Regions from separate parts of the Vibrio chagasii genome, predicted to be linked through region 2. Evidence: riboswitches for the same ligand, from Rfam matches in the RefSeq annotation. Region 2 holds a riboswitch; each other region holds the start of a gene.
What was found. A riboswitch is a leader RNA that binds a small molecule or an ion and turns the genes downstream of it on or off. The one in region 2 is predicted to bind thiamine pyrophosphate.
Positions count from the first base shown of each region.

Region 1: it holds a riboswitch for thiamine pyrophosphate, as region 2 does, so the genes downstream of both, thiB (thiamine ABC transporter substrate binding subunit) here and thiD (bifunctional hydroxymethylpyrimidine kinase/phosphomethylpyrimidine kinase) in region 2, are expected to answer to the same signal.
Region 3: it holds a riboswitch for thiamine pyrophosphate, as region 2 does, so the genes downstream of both, thiC (phosphomethylpyrimidine synthase ThiC) here and thiD (bifunctional hydroxymethylpyrimidine kinase/phosphomethylpyrimidine kinase) in region 2, are expected to answer to the same signal.

Region 1 covers NZ_AP025465.1:3,019,786-3,026,677, reverse strand. Annotated here, with positions in the region: gene fbp (class 1 fructose-bisphosphatase) at 1-836, opposite strand, end outside; gene mpl (UDP-N-acetylmuramate:L-alanyl-gamma-D-glutamyl-meso-diaminopimelate ligase) at 1,108-2,466, shown strand; gene OCV52_RS13910 (flavin prenyltransferase UbiX) at 2,504-3,127, shown strand; TPP riboswitch at 3,171-3,290, shown strand; gene thiB (thiamine ABC transporter substrate binding subunit) at 3,344-4,336, shown strand; gene thiP (thiamine/thiamine pyrophosphate ABC transporter permease ThiP) at 4,419-6,014, shown strand; gene thiQ (thiamine ABC transporter ATP-binding protein) at 6,025-6,729, shown strand; gene yjgA (ribosome biogenesis factor YjgA) at 6,809-6,892, opposite strand, start outside.
Region 2 covers NZ_AP025466.1:1,737,846-1,744,737, reverse strand. Annotated here, with positions in the region: gene tenA (thiaminase II) at 1-96, opposite strand, end outside; gene OCV52_RS23515 (ABC transporter substrate-binding protein) at 105-1,061, opposite strand; gene OCV52_RS23510 (ABC transporter permease) at 1,180-1,995, opposite strand; gene OCV52_RS23505 (ABC transporter ATP-binding protein) at 1,988-2,752, opposite strand; gene thiD (bifunctional hydroxymethylpyrimidine kinase/phosphomethylpyrimidine kinase) at 2,742-3,626, opposite strand; TPP riboswitch at 3,725-3,836, opposite strand; gene OCV52_RS23495 (DMT family transporter) at 3,934-4,851, opposite strand; gene OCV52_RS23490 (helix-turn-helix domain-containing protein) at 4,932-5,669, opposite strand; gene OCV52_RS23485 (ASCH domain-containing protein) at 5,799-6,188, opposite strand; gene OCV52_RS23480 (DUF2999 family protein) at 6,416-6,667, opposite strand; gene OCV52_RS23475 (YdcF family protein) at 6,775-6,892, opposite strand, start outside.
Region 3 covers NZ_AP025465.1:3,346,655-3,353,546, forward strand. Annotated here, with positions in the region: gene OCV52_RS15475 (thiamine phosphate synthase) at 1-680, opposite strand, end outside; gene thiC (phosphomethylpyrimidine synthase ThiC) at 680-2,629, opposite strand; TPP riboswitch at 2,758-2,856, opposite strand; gene crcB (fluoride efflux transporter CrcB) at 2,919-3,302, opposite strand; gene OCV52_RS15490 (multicopper oxidase family protein) at 3,403-4,785, opposite strand; tRNA gene OCV52_RS15495 (tRNA-Trp) at 5,007-5,083, opposite strand; tRNA gene OCV52_RS15500 (tRNA-Asp) at 5,143-5,219, opposite strand; rRNA gene rrf (5S ribosomal RNA) at 5,265-5,380, opposite strand; rRNA gene OCV52_RS15510 (23S ribosomal RNA) at 5,479-6,892, opposite strand, start outside.

The sequences.
Region 1 (6,892 bases), on a different replicon from region 2:
TAAAGCAAACGCAATTTACCTTGAGGGTGGCTCTCTGTACTTGGGTACAAGTAGATGCCGCCTTTTAGCAAGTTACGGTGGAAATCAGACACAAGAGAACCAATGTAACGTGACGTGTAAGGGCGGTTATCGCTTGGCTCGCTTTCCTGACAGTATTTGATGTACTTCTTAACACCGGTTGGGAAGCGGATGTAGTTACCTTCGTTGATCGAGTAGATCTTACCTTCGTCTGGAATCATCATGTTTTCATGAGATAGACAGAAAGTACCCAGAGATGGATCGTAGGTGAAACCATTTACGCCAGCACCCGTTGTGTAAACCAGCATGGTTGAAGAACCGTAAATTACGTAACCGGCAGCTACCTGTTTGTGGCCTGGTTGCAGGAAGTCTTCTTGAGTCGGTGGTGTTCCGATTGGAGAGACACGGCGGTAGATAGAGAAAATCGTACCAACCGATACATTTACATCGATATTTGATGAACCATCAAGCGGGTCCATCAACACGACGTATTTTGCGTTTTTGTTGAGCTCTTTATTGAAGGCAACCGCTTCGTCTTCTTCTTCACTTGCTACACCACAAACTTGGTCACGAGCTTCTAGAGCCGCTTTAAATTTGTCGTTCGCATAAAGGTCTAGCTTCTGCTGCTCTTCACCTTGAACGTTGTCTGTACCAACAGCGCCAGTAATGTCGACAAGACCTGCTTTGTTGATTTCACGGTTAACAATTTTTGCAGCAAGACGAATTGATGACAAAAGGGATGATAGATCACCACTTGCATGGGGAAAGTCACTCTGTTTCTCAACAATGAACTCACCAAGGGTGCGCATCTCAGACATGTTATTTCCTTAAACTTCTCTGAATATTAGGGGGGATTTGAGCACCATAGAATTTGCCTCTTAAGTGGGCTTTATTCATCTAGACGCTTACCTAAATTCTAAGGCTTAGATCTTTTTAATGGTAATGAACTAAGCGACACAGATCTCACTTACTATGTCGACTCAATTTGTTTTGCATTGCTGCTCGCTTTTAAGCGTCATTTAATGATAATGAGTACAAGCCGTTTTAATTAGGCACTGTTTATTTAGCCAAGCGTTTTGGAAGCAATTTATGCATATTCATATCTTAGGAATTTGTGGCACCTTCATGGGTGGTGCTGCGGTATTGGCTCGTCAATTAGGTCACAAGGTTACGGGTAGTGACGCGAATGTTTACCCACCAATGAGCACCTTGTTGGAGTCGCAAGGGATTGAAATTATTGAAGGGTTCGACCCAAGCCAACTAGAGCCTAGGCCTGACCTGGTGGTTATCGGTAATGCGATGAGCCGTGGTAACCCATGTGTTGAGTATGTTTTGGATAACAACCTTAGATACACCTCTGGTCCACAATGGCTGCAAGAGTTCTTACTGCATGACCGCTGGGTTCTTGCGGTGTCCGGTACTCACGGTAAAACTACAACTTCCAGTATGTTGGCTTGGATCTTAGAAGACTGCGGTTATGCGCCAGGCTTTTTAGTTGGTGGGGTATTGGGTAACTTTGGTATCTCTGCTCGCTTAGGTGACAGCATGTTCTTCGTGGTAGAAGCCGACGAATACGACAGTGCTTTTTTCGACAAACGCTCTAAGTTCGTTCATTACCATCCAAGAACCTTGGTAATGAATAACCTTGAGTTCGATCATGCCGACATCTTTGACGATCTTGAAGCGATCAAGCGCCAATTCCATCATTTAGTGCGAACTGTGCCAGGCAATGGTCGTATTTTCTCACCCAAGCAAGACACCGCGATTCAAGATGTTTTATCACGTGGCTGCTGGAGTGAGACAGAATCGAGTGGCGAAGCTGGCGATTGGGATGCCAAAAAACGAGTTAAAGATGGCTCTCAATTTGAAGTTTACTTCCAAGGTGAGTGTGTTGGTACAGTAGTTTGGGACTTGGTTGGTGATCATAATGTCAACAATGCTCTTATGGCGATTGCTGCGGCAAGGCATGTGGGTGTGACACCAGATTTAGCGTGTGAATCGTTGGCGAAATTCATCAATACTAAACGTCGTCTAGAGTTTAAAGGCGAGGTCGCTGGTGTGTCTGTTTATGATGATTTTGCTCATCACCCAACGGCGATTGAACTTACGCTCGGCGGCTTACGTAATAAGGTCGACTCGAAAAAAATCATTGCCGTTTTAGAGCCTCGTTCCGCCACCATGAAACGTGGTGTGCATAAAGAAACCTTGGCTGATTCGCTCAAACAAGCGGATTCCACCTACTTATTCCAACCGGACAACATTGATTGGTCGGTGCAGGATGTCGCAGATGCTTGTCATCAGCCTGCACATGTTAGTGACGATATGGATGTATTTGTTGCTAAAATTGTTTCAGAGGCGCAAGCGGGCGACCAAATTCTGGTAATGAGTAATGGTGGCTTTGGTGGTATTCACCAGAAATTGTTGGACGCGTTAGCTCTTAAAGGTTAACCCAGTCCACGACTTTATAATTGAAGTAACTGAGAACATGACAAAACACGATAAAGCGATAATTCTTGCTTTTACTGGCGCATCTGGTGCGCCTTACGGACTGCGCTTGCTTGAATGCTTGTTGGCAGCAGACTATCAGGTCTATCTGTTGATCTCGTCGGCAGCGCGAGTGGTGTTGGCTACTGAGCATGAGCTTAAGTTACCTGCTGGGCCAGATGCGGCAAAGCAAGCCTTGGTTAAGCACTTGGGCTGCGATCCAGAAAAGCTGGTGGTATGCGGCAAAGATGACTGGTTTTCTCCAGTTGCATCAGGTTCTGCAGCGCCGAAGCAGATGGTGGTCTGCCCATGTTCTGCGGGCAGTTTGGCATCCATTGCTCATGGGTTATCGGATAACCTGATTGAGCGCGCAGCAGATGTGGTGATGAAAGAGCGAGGCCAGCTGTTATTGGTGGTTCGTGAAACGCCATTCTCAACGCTACATCTAGAGAACATGCACAAGCTATCGACCATGGGTGTAACCATCATGCCAGCCGCTCCGGGGTTTTATCACCAACCTAAGTCAATAGAAGACTTGGTCGATTTTATGGTGGCGCGCATTCTCGACCATCTTGGTATTGACCAAGGTTTAGTACCTAGATGGGGCTACGATCAACGTAATTGATCCAAACTTGATAGCTTATTGTTAAAAATCGAATTACAATTCTGAACACTCATCGGGGAGCAAACCATTCAAATAATGAATGCGAGCTGAGATCAAGCAGGTGCTTGGGACCCGTAAACCTGAACCAGATAATGCTGGCGTAGGAATTGAGTTAGGAACCACCTCCATCGTTCTCCTCCCTCAAACCTGTGCCGCTCAGACCATGGAGAGCGTCCAGTGAAATTCACATTAACTACCCTTGCTGTTACTACAGCTATCTCTTTTTCTGCCTTTGCTGCAGACGATACGTTAACCGTCTACACCTATGACTCTTTTGCTGCGGATTGGGGCCCTCGTCCTGCCGTCGAGAAAGCGTTTGAAGAAAAGTGTGGCTGTGATGTGAATTTTGTCGCGCTCGAAGATGGTGTCTCTATCTTGAACCGTTTACGCCTTGAAGGCGGCAACAGCAAAGCTGACATCGTTTTGGGCTTAGATAACAACCTCATGGCTGAAGCGAAAGCGACTGGCTTACTGGCTGAGCATAATGTTGATACATCATCAGTAACACTGCCAAATGGTTGGGACGACAATACATTTGTACCTTACGACTTTGGCTACTTCGCTTTTGTCTACAATACAGAGAAGCTAGCAAACCCACCGAAAAGTCTGAAAGAGTTGGTTGAGCAACGTGAAGACCTGAAGGTTATCTACCAAGATCCACGTACTTCAACCCCAGGCCAAGGCATGATGTTGTGGATGAAATCGGTATACGGTGATGAAGCGACAGCGGCATGGAAGAAGCTAGCTCAGAAAACGGTGACGGTAACCAAAGGTTGGTCTGAAGCTTACTCTATGTTCCTAGAGGGCGAATCTGATTTAGTATTGTCTTACACAACTTCTCCGGCTTACCACATCATTGCGGAGAACGATTCTAAGTACGCAGCTGCGAACTTTGAAGAGGGACATTACACTCAAGTGGAAGTGGCAGCAAAGGTCAAAGGCAGTAAGAATGAAAAGCTTGCTGATGAGTTTATGGCGTTTATCCTAAGTGATGAATTCCAATCGGCGATGCCGACAGGCAACTGGATGTACCCAGTGACGGACGTTGAGCTACCTAAAGGTTTCGAACAACTGACGGTACCTCAGAAAGCGTTAAGCTTTAGCTCTGAAGAGATCGCCGAGAAGCGTAAGCCTTGGATTCGTGAATGGCAGAGTGCACTTACTTTTTAATTTACTTTTAAAAGAATGAACGACCTGTATTTAAAGCCATTCTTTATGTTTGGAATAGACTTTTTACGGTAAAAATCAATTTATGATAAAGAAAACGCCTAAGGTCGGTATTTGGGTCGCGATACTCATTACCGCCTTCGTGGTTTCAGCAGTAGGGGCATTGCTTAGCAATGCCCCTTCTCTTGATATCAGCCAAGTATGGTCCGATCCCTACTATTGGCATGTAACGAAGTTCAGTTTTTATCAAGCGACACTCTCAACGGTGCTGAGTGTTGGCTTTGCTATACCTATTGCACACGCCCTGTGTCGCAGACAGTTTTTTGGGCGAGCACTACTGTTAAGGCTCTTTGCGTCGACCTTAGTTTTGCCTGTGTTGGTCGGTGTATTCGGTTTGTTAGCGATTTACGGCAACAGTGGGTGGTTAGCTAAATCCTTGGCGAACTTCGACATTGAGCTCCCATTCTCGATTTATGGCCTGAATGGTATTTTGTTGGCACACGTCTTCTTCAACCTGCCTTATGCTAGTCGCTTACTTCTGCAAGCGTTAGATACCGTGCCTGCTGAGCAGCACAAGTTGTGTGCGCATTTAGGCATGAGTCATTGGAATAAATTCAAATGGGTTGAATGGCCTCGCTTAAGACAACAGTTACCCCATGTATGTGGCTTAGTCTTCATGCTGTGCTTTACCAGCTTTGCAACTGTGATGGCGCTGGGCGGTGGACCTAAATCAACCACTATCGAGCTCGCTATTTATCAGGCGATTAAATTCGACTTTGATCTGCAAGCAGGGGCTTTGCTGGCGATATGGCAAATGCTGTTATGTGGCGTGTTAGCGGTGAGTATTCAGCGCCTATCTAAGCCGATCTCAGTGACGGCGAGTCAGCTGTCGGAAGAGAAGTATTTGGTTAAAGACAGCTGGTGGTCAAAAGCTTGGGATAGCTTTTGGATCATCATGGTATCAATACTCGTATTACCGCCACTGTTGATGGTGCTTGTTAGTGGTATTAACGCTCAAGCCTTGACAGTGCTCAGCAGTGAGCCATTTTGGGCGGCGCTGATGACGTCGGTGAGAGTCGCTTTATTGGCGAGTGTTATTGCTGTTGGCATAGGTATCGCTATATTGCTCACGAGCCGAGCATGGCGCTTGCAAAACAAGACGATCAGAGCCGATAAAATCGAGCTGATCGGCACTATTATCTTGGTGACGCCGGGATTAGTGATCAGCACAGGTATCTTCTTATTGCTACGTTCATTTATCGATGTGTTCAGCTTGGCTTTCTTTATTGTGATTGCCGTAAATAGCCTAATGGCGCTGCCTTATGTGATTAAGACACTTGCCCAACCTATGTTGCATCTGTCTCAGCAATATCAATATGTGTGTGCCAGTTTAGGTATGACTGGCTTTACTCGCTTTAGGTTAGTGGAGTGGCGTGCATTGCGTAAACCGATGGCGCAGGCTTTCTCAATCAGTTTTATGTTGGCGATGGGCGATCTAAGCGCGATTGCCTTGTTTGGTAGCCAAGACTTTAGAACCTTGCCTTTGTATCTATTCCAATTGTTAGGTAGCTATCAAATGGAAGCGGCTGCTGTGGTGTCAGTGAGTTTGCTGTTACTGAGTGTTGGCAGCTTTAGTCTGATTGAATTTTTGTTTACTCGAAGCTCAAAGCTAAAGAGTTAAGGAACCTATGATGTTAGTGATGAAAGATGTGGATTACCACTATCACCAAGAGTTGTTTAGTTTTGATTTCCAAGCCGATCAGGGTGATATTGTTGCTCTGATGGGGCCAAGTGGTGCGGGTAAATCAACGCTACTCGCATTGGTTGCTGGGTTTATTGAGCCAACATCGGGTGAGATTTCAGTGGCCGGCCAGTCGCTTATTGGCAAAGAAGCACATCAGCGACCTTTGGCAATGCTGTTTCAAGAACACAACCTATTTGCTCACCTCACGGTACGTGAAAATATTGGTTTAGGGTTGCATCCTGGGTTAAAGCTTACCGCAACCCAAAAGCAATCTGTGGAACAAGCCGCAGCGCAAGTTGGTGTTGCTGAGTATTTGGATCGATTGCCTGAGCACTTATCTGGCGGTCAACGCCAACGTGTTGCCTTAGCGCGTTGTTTCGTTCAGCCTCATGATATTTGGCTACTTGATGAACCTTTCTCTGCACTTGATCCTTTGCTGCGAGAAGAGATGCTTAGCTTAGTGAAGCGATTAGCGGCAGAGCGAAATATTACGGTTTTGATGGTGACGCACCATTTAGGTGATGCGCGTAGCATTGCGAATAAATTTGTGTTCGTTACTTTGGGGAAGGTATTGGTTGAGGACTCAATTGAGGTACTCACTGTCGACCACCCTCAGCCAGAGCTGAGCTCGTTTGTTAGAGCTGGCGAGTAGTACTTAATTACCGGCAGAATCAAAAAAAGACCTAGCACGTGCTAGGTCTTTTTTTGGTAACTGATAAAGCGATGACGGATTAGTCTTCTTGTTTTAGCTCTTTCAGAATTTGGAAGATCTCACGGAAAGCCTTTGCTGGCTTGTTTGCTTTCTTCTCTTTGTT
Region 2 (6,892 bases):
AGCAAGAGTGCCGTTTGCCAGCGTTTTAACAAAATCATGCTCGGTGTAATCTTGCCAATCTTGCTGACAGGCTTGGATTAAGTCTTGGTATTTCATGAGATTCCTTAGTCAAAAGCCGGTACGTAATCAGCAGCTTTTGGTAGTGATTTGATAATGCCTTTGTCGAACATGAACTGCGCGTAATCATCGTAACGCTTCATGTCTACCGCAGAAGGGCGAAGTGCAAAACGAGTCAATGTGTCGTTCCATGCACGTTGGTTAAGCTCGTTGTTTAACGTATCTGGCGAATACGCCACAAACTCGCTCCAAGAGTCTTGCGGGTGGTTCACAATGTAAGTGGTTGCTTGCTCAAGTGCTTTGTTGAATGCTTTGATTGCTTCGTCGTCGTGTTTCTTTGCGTTCGCCACAAAGATCAACTCGTCGTAAGCTGGCACACCGTGCTCTTCTGGGAAGAATGCTTTGGCTTTAAAGCCTTCAAGGGCTAGTTGATTCGTTTCGAAGTTACGTAAGCCACCCCAGATTGCATCTACTTTGCCTGATGCCAGTGAAGACGACAGTGCCCAACCAACATTGATAGTTTGGACGTCAGTAAACTCAACATTTTCCTGAGCTAGCATGGTGCCGATCGTCGCTTCTTCATTACCTGCAATCGCGATACCGATCTTTTTGCCTTTCAGATCCGCTAGTGAATCGTTCTTGCCGTTATCCAGCACCATCAACGTGTTCAGTGGTGTGGCGATTAGGGTTGATGCACGAACCAAAGGCAAGCCTGCAGCGACATCCATAGTTAAACTTGGTTGGTAGGTTACTGCGAGATCGACCTTACCTGCTGCAACGAGTTTTGCTGGCGTGCTTGGGTCAGCTGGCTCTTGGATTTCAATCTCTAGGCCCTGATCTGCAAAGTAACCACGCTCTTGAGCAATCACAATGGGGCCGTGGTTCGGGTTTACAAACCAATCCAACATCAGTGTCAGTTTCTTGTGTTCCGAATCCGCTAATGCATGACCTGAAACTAGCGAAGCAAGCAGTGCCACTGCACCTACCAATTTGGTGTTTTTCATAGTTAACCTTTCCTTTTGAATATTATTATTGTGTTTGTCGATCTAATTTCTAACGTGGTTTGTTTAGATAAATAGCCTGAGCGAAGCTTTATTAAACAAAGAGTTATTGAGCTAGCCATCATTGGTTCCCCCAGGGGATAGCTTTTTTGAGTAATTTGTCTGTGATGAAGTAGAGCGAGATAGAGAGCACCGCCAAGATAAACAAGGCAGCAAACATCTCATCAATGATCATGCGCGCATTGGCTTGCAGCATTAGGTAGCCTAGCCCTTCACTCGAACCCACCCACTCGCCAACAACCGCGCCAATCGGAGCGATAACCACTGCCACACGAATGCCCGACGCCAATGTTGGCAGAGCAGCAGGAAGTTGAATGTGGCGTAGCAGTTGCCATTTCGATGCACCCATCGTCTTAGCGAGATCAAGATACCCAGTCGGAGTATTTCGCAGGCCGTCATAACAGCAGGTAGTTACAGGGAAGAAAATTATGATCGCCGCCATCACTACTTTTGAGGCGATACCATAGCCAAGCCACAGCATCAGTACTGGCGCGATCGCAAATACAGGAATCGCTTGGCTAGCAATCAAGATCGGCAACAGCCAGCGTTTCAATGGGTCAAACATCAACATCTGCAGAGCGAAAAACAGCCCCATCGTCAGACCTAGTAATAGCCCTAGCAAGATTTCTTGTGCAGTTACCCAAGTGTGTTTGAGCAACACGTCATAGCGTTCAATTAGCTTGAGGAAAACTTCAGCAGGAGCCGGCAGAATAAAGCTTGGCATTTCGAAAACAACGACCACAAGTTGCCATAAGCCGAGAATCACAACACTGCTGATAAGCAAACGCATAACGGGATTAATCTGAGTTGAACGCTCAGACCTAGCCTGCACGTTCGTTGGCTGAGTGACAGCTTCACTTCGCGTTAAATCAGTCATAATCACGCTCCAACTGGTCTAAGATCGCCTGTTGCAACTCGGCACACTCACCATCGAGCACTCGTGGCGTCGCCGTGTGAGGCACAGATAAAGAGTGAGCGCTCGCAGGTGTGCCTTGGAACACATACAAGTTATCCGCCAAACGCACTGCTTCTTGCGGATCATGAGTGATCAACACAACGGTTTTATCTCTTAATAGTTCACAGGCTAAGCTCTGTAACTTGTGTCTTGTTACCGCGTCCAGTGCTGAGAAAGGCTCATCCATCAACACCACTGGCTTGTCTTGCATTAAGGTTCGAGCCAAAGCAACACGCTGGCGCATACCACCAGACAACTGATCCGGCATAGTATCCGCGTAATCGGCCAAACCAACTGAAGCGAGTAACTCGAACGCTCGGTTCTTTTGGTCTGCATTTTGATGCTTGTTCGTAGTGTCTTGGAAGCGATGGCTCAGGCATACATTGTCGATAACCGACAACCATGGCAGTAACAAATCTTGCTGTGCCATGTAAGCGATGCGATTGGTTAAAGGCAGTTCATCAGACGTTACCAATGTGCCCTGCCACTCCACCTTGTCGCCCAACAAACCTGCTAAATAACGCAATACCGTCGTTTTCCCACAACCACTTCGCCCAAGCAGCACTGTCCACTTACCTGCGCTTAAGTTAAGTGACAGCCCCGACAGGGTCGCGTACTCGCTATCTCGGTAACGCAACGTCGTATTGCTAAGTTGAACGCTAACCGTATTAACGGACATTACCGTGCCCAGCGAAAAAGTGATTTACTGGGCCATGACCTTGACCTACTTTCAACTCGTCAGCATGGGCAATCGCGCGTGAAATGTATTGCTTACCTAAGTCGACAGCCTCTGGAAGCGTGTTGCCTTGAGCCAAGAAAGAAGCAATAGCAGAAGAGAGCGTGCAGCCCGTTCCATGAGTGTTGTTGGTAGGAAAACGCTTCGCGGTAATGACAGCAGATGCAGTTGGTAGAATCAGTAAGTCATTGCTGTTTTCATCTTTCTCTAGATGACCACCTTTTAGCAGAACGGCTTTAGCACCTAAAGCGCGTAAGTCTTCAATCATATCCTGCATTTCGGCTTCGCTTTCAGGAACGGCTTTTCCTGTCAGTGCAGCGCCTTCTGGCAAATTAGGCGTGATGATGTCAGCGAGCGGAATCAGCTCTTGTTTTAATGTGGTGATAGCCGAGTTTTCTAAGAGAAGGTCGCCACTTGTCGCGACCATTACAGGGTCAATTACTAAGTGTTTGGGCTGGTATTGTTTGATTTTGTCTGCAACGACTTTGATGATTTCCGAATCCGCTAACATACCGACTTTTACCGCCACGATATTCAAATCGGTGAACACCGCATCTAATTGGCTGGCAACATGCTCAAGTGGGATTGGGAAAATGGCTGATACGCCTTGGGTATTCTGAGAGGTAATCGCAGTAATCACCGAACAAGCGAAGCTACCCGTTGCAGACATGGCTTTAATATCCGCTTGAATACCTGCGCCGCCGCCACTATCGGAACCTGCAATGGTTAAAACAATCGGAGTATTGACCACCGAAGATTGGTTTTGTGGTGTTTGTGTATTCTTGAGTGGCGCTTGAGTGTTGGAATGCTGCGTCATGGTCGCTCCTACTATCTAAAAGACGTAAGAGAACCGAACTTTGGCCGTAAAGAGAGTGTGGAAGTGAAACCAATGAGAGCTCATTGTTAGACCACATAGACAAAGTCATCATAGTTCCCTACGCCAGTGTTAACTGAATCAGGTTCAACGGGTCTCGAATAACGATCTCAGCAAATACCAATTAAGGTGGATGCCCCCCGACTATTGATAACGATAGTAACAGCACTCTCGCGACTGAGATACTCATTTTATTCATTTATAAGAGACAAGCATGAATAAAATTCAATTTAGCTTTGTTAACAAGCACTTAGTTTCGCTGATTATTTGGTTGTGATTGAATGGATAAACACATGACTATCAACAACATACCTATCCAACCGACCAAAGGTATCCGCTCCCCCACAATCCAAACAGCCAATACGGCGGCAACAACTGGCTCAAGCAAAGTAATCAAATTCGCACTACTTGCCGTGACATGTCTTAACCCGAAACTGAACGCGATATAACCCAAACATTGAGGAAGTAACACCAAGTAACTCACCACGAATATATTAGTACTTGAAGCGAATAGATTGTCACCAGTGAACCATAACGTTGGTAATAACAACATTGCACCTAAACCAAATATGCTGCCCATCGCCGCTTGTGACTTGATGCCCTGGTCTATCAGAGCTTTTGTCGCCCACGAATAAATGGCATAACACAACCCAGCAACCAAACCTAAACCAATACCTAAAAGCTTCAGGCCATCATTAGGTTCGCTCCCTACTGACGACTCAGAAAAAACCAATAGTCCAATACCAACCACGCCAATGGCAAAGCTCGTCAGCCAACGTTTATTAATATTATTATTTTTGCTAATAAGACACTCTAAAAGCGCAGAAAAGAACGGAGCAGTAGCTATCGACACCACAGTTCCCATCGCGACACCCGATAATTTCATCGAAGAGTAGAAAGCCAAAGGATAGATCGCCAAAGCCAATGCACTCGCGGCTAACAACTTTTTGTTGAGCAAAAGCTTATCAAGTGAAGATAAGATCTTCCGATACGCCAAGCCCGCTTGCATTAAGCCACCAACGCCCATTGAAAACGCGCCAATCGCTAGCGGGCTGAGATCCGGCGCAAAGCTTGCGGCTGTACCTGTCGTACCCCATAAAACAGAAGCAAACACGATGGCTAAAGTGCCCGTTTGGAATTCGTTAACGCGATTGATGGCAAGATTCATTACTATTACCTAGTCTATTTTCATTTCTGAACTAGATAATAGTGAACACACGCTAGATTTAGTTTGCCAAAAGGACGCTATTATTGCTTTGAAAGACTCTCTTTCATTGAACCTAAAAACGCCCTCGGAGACATGCCAAAGTGCTGAGAGAAGCGTCGACTGAACGCAGACAAGTCGCTATAGCCCACATTTTCTGCGACCAATTGAACAGGTAAATCAGTATGGCTTAGCAAGGCTTGTGCTTTCTCCATACGATAGCAAGTGATGTATTTAAGGGCACTGATTCCAATACACTCTTTAAAGCGCTTCTTAAATTGAGTGGGGCTCAAACAAGCCGTTTCTGCAAGCTGAGAAATAGAGAGAGACTGGGCGTAATTATCCGCAATAAGCCTTTGCACCGCACGAATACGAGGGTCGATGCTCTTGCTGACTTCTTGTTGCTCTAATAGCAGTGAAAACACATCTAAGATAGATGATTCAATGCCACTGTCCACTTGGTATTCCAACTGCTTTTCCACGAACAGCAAGAAGCTCATTAAAGGTGGTGTTATCGTGAACACCGAAAGCTCATGCTCTAACAAGTGCTGCGGTAACTCCACCATATCCGCAACAATAAAGCGTGCCGCTTCATCCGCCTTAAACGCATGAGCTGTAGTGACTGGAATTACCACGCATTCACCAACAGCGACCTTTCCAACATACCCAACCATTTCAATACTAATACTCCCTTGAATAGGCAACACCAGTTGATGGTAGCCGTCATGGGCATGAGTATTAAATTGCTTGGTGTAAGATCGAATGCTTAAGCTAGATTTCATGAGCAACGCCGACGTTGGTTAAGTGCGTAAAGGTAACTGTATACAAGTAAAAGTATTTGAGACACATTAACTTATCATCTGCAGTTAGTCACACTTCTCGTAAATAGTGACCGTTCCCCTATAGCGATACTATTCGATAACGCGAATCTCAATAGCAAAGATACCGTGAACCGGGATCATCTCTTTGTATTCGTGAAAGCTGTAGAGAAGCTCAACGCCCTCATCAATTGAATCACTCAAATTAGATAGCACTCCTAGTCCCTCTGTCATCAATAACGCTCTTGGGTCAGGATAGTTTCTTACGTCCAATACTTCGACAGTCAGCGCGTTTGGCTTAATCACATCTAAACCAACAAACGGTGGACCTGATATCACTTGAAAAGCAATGTGGTCTCCTTTAGTCAGCTGGTCATATTGAATGGCCTCATAACTGTTATTTGTTCTTATCTCAACACGCTTCGCGCCACTCTTTATTGCGTCTAGCGGTCGTTGGTAGATTTCCAGCTTGTAAGAATTCATAAGCCCTCTTTTTTAAATGTTGTTTCGTGCTGCTTACCATAACTCAAGTAAGCGCAGCCGTTACTTTATATTGAGCTTAGTTCACATGAGTACAGAATCACAAAATCAAAAAAGCCGTTTAAGTATTGCTACTCAAACGGCTTTTTAACTCAAGTCTGATTGGCATGGCTAAGAGCTGTTAACCTAACTGGTGATCGCTCATTAACTAAATTGCCTTCTACACTCAATTACTTTTGAAGTTGCTCTTTAGCGGCTTCAACCTTAGAAAAATCTAGGCCAAGTTCTTCAACGGCTTCTTTGATTAGCGCAGGGTTTTGCATTACCTGCCCCATAAGCATTTGAAGCTTGTCTTGTGGTAAACCAAGTTGGCTGATCGTCGCCATTGCTGCAAGAGGGTTTTCAGTCAACGTTTGGAATAGCTCGCTAATTTGCGCGTCGCTAATATTGTTCTCTTTCAACATTGCTAGAATCGGGTTCATCTTTTTACCTTTGAAACACTAAATAAAATAGGAGCACAGCATACCATCTAGCTGTGCTCGATTGTACTAGCAACTTATACTTTGCCTAGTGTGAAGTAACGCTAAACCTAGCGAGACTCTAACGGGTAAGAGCGGTAACTCCACATACCATAGGTACGAAGAGCGTCACGGTAGATACCTAGCAGCTCACCATCACTTGCTTTCTTGAGTTCTGAAAGTGGCTTA
Region 3 (6,892 bases), on a different replicon from region 2:
AGCTTAAGGAGCCTTTCAATCCAATCAACATCATCGACAACTGGGTAAAGCCCGAGGCTTTTCTTAGTCAAATCAGGGAATGAAAGTGACGTTCCTTGATGGGCCCAGCCAACACTAATGCCTAAACTCTTGTCTTCTAAAACCGGAGTTGGAAACCCTTGGTAGTGGCTTGGCCATGTTCCACGTGAAACATTAGACGCAGCGCGTGCGAGAACCAGTGCGTCTTCTAATGGAAAATCTAGAGCCAATAACATTAGTAACCACGCAAAGTGATGGCGGCTATCTATGGCTTGATGATCGGGGTTAATACTTTTAATAGCTCGATTAGCGTTTAAGTGTGACCAAATATCTAACACGGCAGCGTCATTGGTTACACCAACGTATATCGTATTAGGGTATTGCGCTAAAGCATCGCGAACATCTGCCAGCGATAACGGCTCGTCATAAATCACAATATGGTCAAGTGAGCCTAGCTGCTCCGCTTCAACTGATGCGACATCAGAAGCAAAGCCAATAGTAAGTGAGTGTTGAGAATCAACGATAGAGAAGTATTGAGTTGGGCTGACACCCAACTCAACTGCATCAGTTGCTAAGCCTTGTCGCTTAGCAACCAATAGACAGTGTTGAACCTCTCCCGTTAACTCAATATATTGAGATGGGATCAGAATTTTCACTGTCATTATTCCTCTAGTTGAGCTTCTTTCGCACCAACGGCTGGGTGGTAAAGCTCTGAGCCAGTATCACGGAACTCTTGTGATTTTTGACGCATCCCTTCCAGCGGATTGTCTAGCATCTTGATCTCGATAGCCTGATCAGAGGCTACTTGTTCTGTGTCTTTAGCATACTCTCTCACTTCCTGAGAAATCTTCATCGAACAGAATTTAGGTCCACACATAGAACAGAAATGTGCGACCTTACCTGATTCTTGTGGCAAGGTTTCATCATGGAAAGAACGGGCTGTATCAGGGTCTAGTGCTAAGTTAAATTGGTCTTCCCAACGGAATTCAAAGCGCGCTTTTGAAAGCGCATTATCACGGATTTGTGCTCCTGGATGCCCTTTTGCCAAGTCAGCAGCGTGCGCCGCTAGCTTGTAAGTAATCAAGCCAGTCTTAACATCCTCTTTATTTGGCAAGCCTAAGTGCTCTTTTGGGGTCACGTAACAAAGCATCGCACAGCCATACCAACCGATCATCGCGGCACCAATACCAGAGGTGATATGGTCGAAACCAGGGGCAATGTCTGTAGTAAGCGGGCCTAATGTATAGAAAGGCGCTTCATGGCAGTGCTCTAACTGCTCGTCCATGTTCTCTTTAATAAGGTGCATTGGTACATGTCCAGGGCCTTCAATTATCACCTGTACGTCATATTCCCACGCCACTTTCGTCAGTTCACCTAAGGTGCGAAGTTCAGCAAATTGAGCCTCGTCATTGGCATCAGCAATAGAGCCCGGACGCAGGCCATCACCTAATGAAAGTGCTACATCGTACTTCGCACAGATCTCACAAATCTCGCGGAAGTGGGTGTATAGAAAGCTTTCTTGGTGATGAGCAAGACACCATTTAGCAATGATAGAACCGCCACGAGAGACAATTCCGGTAACACGCTTAGCCGTCATAGGGACATAGCGAAGAAGCAAGCCAGCATGAATCGTAAAGTAGTCGACGCCCTGCTCTGCTTGCTCAATTAAGGTGTCACGCATCACTTCCCAGTTAAGGTCTTCAGCAACACCGTTCACTTTCTCAAGTGCTTGGTACATAGGAACAGTACCAATTGGCACTGGGCTATTACGTAGAATCCACTCTCGTGTTTCGTGAATATTTCGACCAGTCGACAAATCCATCACTGTATCGCCGCCCCAGCGGGTTGACCAAACTAACTTCTCAACTTCTTCTTCAATCGAAGAGCTTACAGAAGAGTTACCGATATTGGCGTTCACCTTAACTAAGAAATTTCGGCCAATAATCATAGGTTCTGATTCTGGGTGGTTGATGTTTGAAGGGATAATTGCTCGACCTTCAGCAACCTCTTTACGCACGAACTCAGGGGTAATTTCTTTCGGTAGGTTTGCGCCAAAGTTATGACCAGGGTGTTGGTGGTTCAGTTGCTCATCTGCGAACTTCTGACGCCCCATATTCTCGCGAATCGCAATGTATTCCATCTCAGGGGTAATAATCCCCTTACGAGCATAGTACAACTGAGTCACACATTGATCGCCAGTCGCACGACGAATTCTAGGCAGGTTTCCGTAACGAAGCTCGTCTAAGGTTTCGTCCTCTAGGCGCTCTTTGGTATAAACAGAGCTAACATCATCTAATAGCTCGGTATCACCACGCTCTTCGATCCACTGCTCTCTTAGCTTTGGAAGGCCGTTATAAAGGTCTATCTCGTGCGTTGGGTCGGTATAAACACCAGAGGTGTCATAGATGTGAATAGGTGCATTAGGTTCAAATACAGGCTCTTTTTTGGTACCACCAACAAGGCTATCAGCAAGTGATATCTCTCGAACTGGGACTTGAATGTCCTCTCGAGAACCTTGGATGTAAGCTTTCTTTGAATTTGGATAAGGTTGTACTGATAAAGAATCGATGAAATTCTTCGCTTCCAGTCTTGCTTGTTTACGACTCGACATAGCATTTTTCCTTGGCTTTTAGCCATTATTTATTGGGATAAAAATGCTTGACGGATTGATGCTACAAGAGGGATCACGGTAAGAAATACAGTTGTGATCTGGTGATAGATCTCTAGAGGGATTCTAGTTAGATATCTACTCTTGTTCCCTTCGCAGGTATTAGCCTGATCAGGTTCAACGGATCCCGAGTTAACGGTCTCAGCCATATGGCACTCCGACAAGTACGATCGAGTATATAAAAACGGCTTGGAGAAACCAAGCCGAGTTGTTAACAAATCGTAAGAAAGTTTTAAGACTTTATCAAAAGTTGGAAGCCGATCCATGCGGCTGAAATACTGAGTACTACATTAAGCAGAACATTAAGCCCCATCTTGAAAAATGCGCCTTGCTGCATAAGAAGCACGTTATCCATCGAAAAAGTGGAGAATGTAGTCAAGGCACCAAGGAAGCCCAAGCCAATAATCTGTCTCCAGGGTTCAGTTGCAACCATCTCATTTTCGAACGCGGCGATCAGTAATCCCATAATCAAAGAGCCAATCACGTTAACAGTTAGCGTACCATAAGGAAAACCTCGTCCAAACATCACTACGCATAACTCGGAAATCAGATAACGTGAACAAGCACCAAAAGCGCCACCAATAGCGATAAAACCAAGAATAGATAACTGACCCATGAATCCTCCCTAACAATAATCCCTATATTCTAGCTTTAACGCCGATAAAAGCGAGGGTGGAAACTAAGAATGTATGCGCAAATATTAAACGTTACAGGTGTCACTTAACTTCGATATAACCCATCAGTCCTGTTTTCATATGTTCAATCACATGACAGTGATACATCCAACGTCCGGGGTTATCTGCCACAAATGCTGCTTTAGCTCGACCGTTCTTTCCAAGTAACACAGTATCTGTGTGAAAAGGTTCTTCAATTTTTTTGCCATCTAACTCAAGTACCGTAAACGTATGACCATGAATATGGATTGGATGATGGTATTGAGTAACATTCTTAAGATCGAATATATAGGTTTTGCCTAACTCTAATGTAGCGAGTGGGTCCGGAATATTGTCTTTACTCATTCCTTCCCAGGCTCTTTTATTTGTCAGCCAAAACTTAGGCATGGATTTCCCATCTTTAGAAACCGGCGACACCGCCCCTTCCCACTCAAACACAAAATCGATCTCTTCTGCATTCGCGAGATCTAACTTAGGTACTGGATTCAGAGGCAACAAAGGAAGTGCTTTGCCTTCTATGAGCGTGGAATCTACGACTTCAAATTCACACAAGGAAAAAGGAAAACGTCCCTTCATTTGCAGAACATTCACTCGCTTGCCAGCCTTTGGAGCAATCAGTCCTATGTCAACTCGCATACCTGGACCGATTTTATGTTCAGTCAACCTATAAGGTGTTTTTATCGGGTTACCATCTATGGCAATAACCCATGCTTCTACACCTTCAACAGCGATAGGATAAGTGATTGTGTTATCGACATTAGCTATACGAAGCCTAGTCGTTGCATGTTGCTTTAGTTGATAAGTAGGCTCATGTACTCCATTAACACTGCTCCACTCCCCAGGAGTCCCCATACGAGCGCTAAGACGTGGGATCATTAAGTCCTTCCACTGTCCTTGTTTATCAAGGTGCCAGTGTTTAAGCATCAAAGCATGCTCTTCATCGAACTGAACTGGTGTGCTCTCTTCAACAACAATTAGACCGACTAAGCCCATACCAAGTTGTTTAACACTGTTCATGTGTGGGTGATACCAGAACGTGCCTGCATCTGGTGGCGTAAATTCATAGACGAACGTTTCACCGGGCATAATTGGTGGCTGACTCAAGAAAGGCACTCCGTCCATTTCTATAGGGATTCTTAAACCATGCCAGTGAATTGTGGTTGGTTCTGATAATTTATTAGTGAAATGAATCGTAACTTTGTCGCCCTGTCGACAACGAATTGTTGGCGCAGGGATCTGACCATTGAACCCCAAAACGTTAGTAGTAAATCCAGGTACAATTTCAGCAGTAGAAGGCTCAGCAGTTAAGTCGTAAACATACCCTCCCTTCTCATCAACCGACCTCTTCATAGAACAAGCAGGAAGGACTGTAAGTGCAGATATAGCGAGAGATGATTGAATAAATTTACGACGAGAGATGTCCATATTTGTAGCCTTTTAGTAATAACGACCAAAATGTAACAAAATATTGAGAATAATTCTCATAAAGAAATGAAGTTTGTGGCTTGGATATTAATAAACGAGGCTGAGATAAGTAAGCACTTACACTGTTTCATCAGAACTAGCGAAACGAGGGAATTGTTGACTGGAATTTGGAGCGGTGAAAAGCAAAAAGGCTCTAGCATTTCTGCTAGAGCCTATTAATGTGGCAGGGGTGGAGAGATTCGAACTCCCAACACGCGGATTTGGAATCCGCTGCTCTGCCAATTGGAGCTACACCCCTAAAGCTTTTTGTACTTTAGATTCGAAAAAACCTCGCATTAAGCGAGGTCATCGAATAAGTGGCGGAGTGGACGGGACTCGAACCCGCGACCCCCGGCGTGACAGGCCGGTATTCTAACCAACTGAACTACCACTCCGCAGTGGACTACTTGTCGTCGCTGACAAGTCGTTCATAATTTAAAGCCTGGCGATGTCCTACTCTCACATGGGGAAGCCCCACACTACCATCGGCGCTATTGTGTTTCACTTCTGAGTTCGGCATGGAATCAGGTGGGTCCACAATGCTATGGTCGCCAAGCAAATTTTAAAATTCGGAAAGCTTATTAAAAGTGTTGTCTCATCAAACTCATTCAAGCGTTTGTATCTTTGAGTCCATCAAAACCCCTTGGGTGTTGTATGGTTAAGCCTCACGGGCAATTAGTACAGGTTAGCTCAATGCCTCGCAGCACTTACACACCCTGCCTATCAACGTTCTAGTCTTGAACAACCCTTTAGGACACTTAAAGTGTCAGGGAAAACTCATCTCAGGGCTCGCTTCCCGCTTAGATGCTTTCAGCGGTTATCGATTCCGAACTTAGCTACCGGGCAATGCCATTGGCATGACAACCCGAACACCAGAGGTTCGTCCACTCCGGTCCTCTCGTACTAGGAGCAGCCCCCTTCAATTTTCCAACGCCCACGGCAGATAGGGACCGAACTGTCTCACGACGTTCTAAACCCAGCTCGCGTACCACTTTAAATGGCGAACAGCCATACCCTTGGGACCGACTTCAGCCCCAGGATGTGATGAGCCGACATCGAGGTGCCAAACACCGCCGTCGATATGAACTCTTGGGCGGTATCAGCCTGTTATCCCCGGAGTACCTTTTATCCGTTGAGCGATGGCCCTTCCATTCAGAACCACCGGATCACTATGACCTGCTTTCGCACCTGCTCGAATTGTCATTCTCGCAGTCAAGCGGGCTTATGCCATTGCACTAACCACACGATGTCCAACCGTGTTTAGCCCACCTTCGTGCTCCTCCGTTACTCTTTGGGAGGAGACCGCCCCAGTCAAACTACCCACCAGGCACTGTCCGTAATCCCGATTCAGGGACCAACGTTAGAACATCAAAACTACAAGGGTGGTATTTCAAGGACGACTCCACCACATCTAGCGACGCGGTTTCAAAGTCTCCCACCTATCCTACACATGTAGGTTCAATGTTCAGTGCCAAGCTGTAGTAAAGGTTCACGGGGTCTTTCCGTCTAGCCGCGGGTACACTGCATCTTCACAGCGATTTCAATTTCACTGAGTCTCGGGTGGAGACAGCGTGGCCATCATTACGCCATTCGTGCAGGTCGGAACTTACCCGACAAGGAATTTCGCTACCTTAGGACCGTTATAGTTACGGCCGCCGTTTACCGGGGCTTCGATCAAGAGCTTCGACCGAAGTCTAACCCCATCAATTAACCTTCCGGCACCGGGCAGGCGTCACACCGTATACGTCATCTTACGATTTTGCACAGTGCTGTGTTTTTAATAAACAGTTGCAGCCACCTGGTATCTGCGACTCTCGTCTGCTCCATCCGCAAGGGACTTCACTGATAAGAGCGTACCTTCTCCCGAAGTTACGGTACCATTTTGCCTAGTTCCTTCACCCGAGTTCTCTCAAGCGCCTTGGTATTCTCTACCCGACCACCTGTGTCGGTTTGGGGTACGATTCCTTACAATCTGAAGCTTAGAGGCTTTTCCTGGAAGCATGGCATCAATGACTTCACTACCGTAGTAGCTCGACATCGTATCTCAGCGTTAAGAAGAACCGGATTT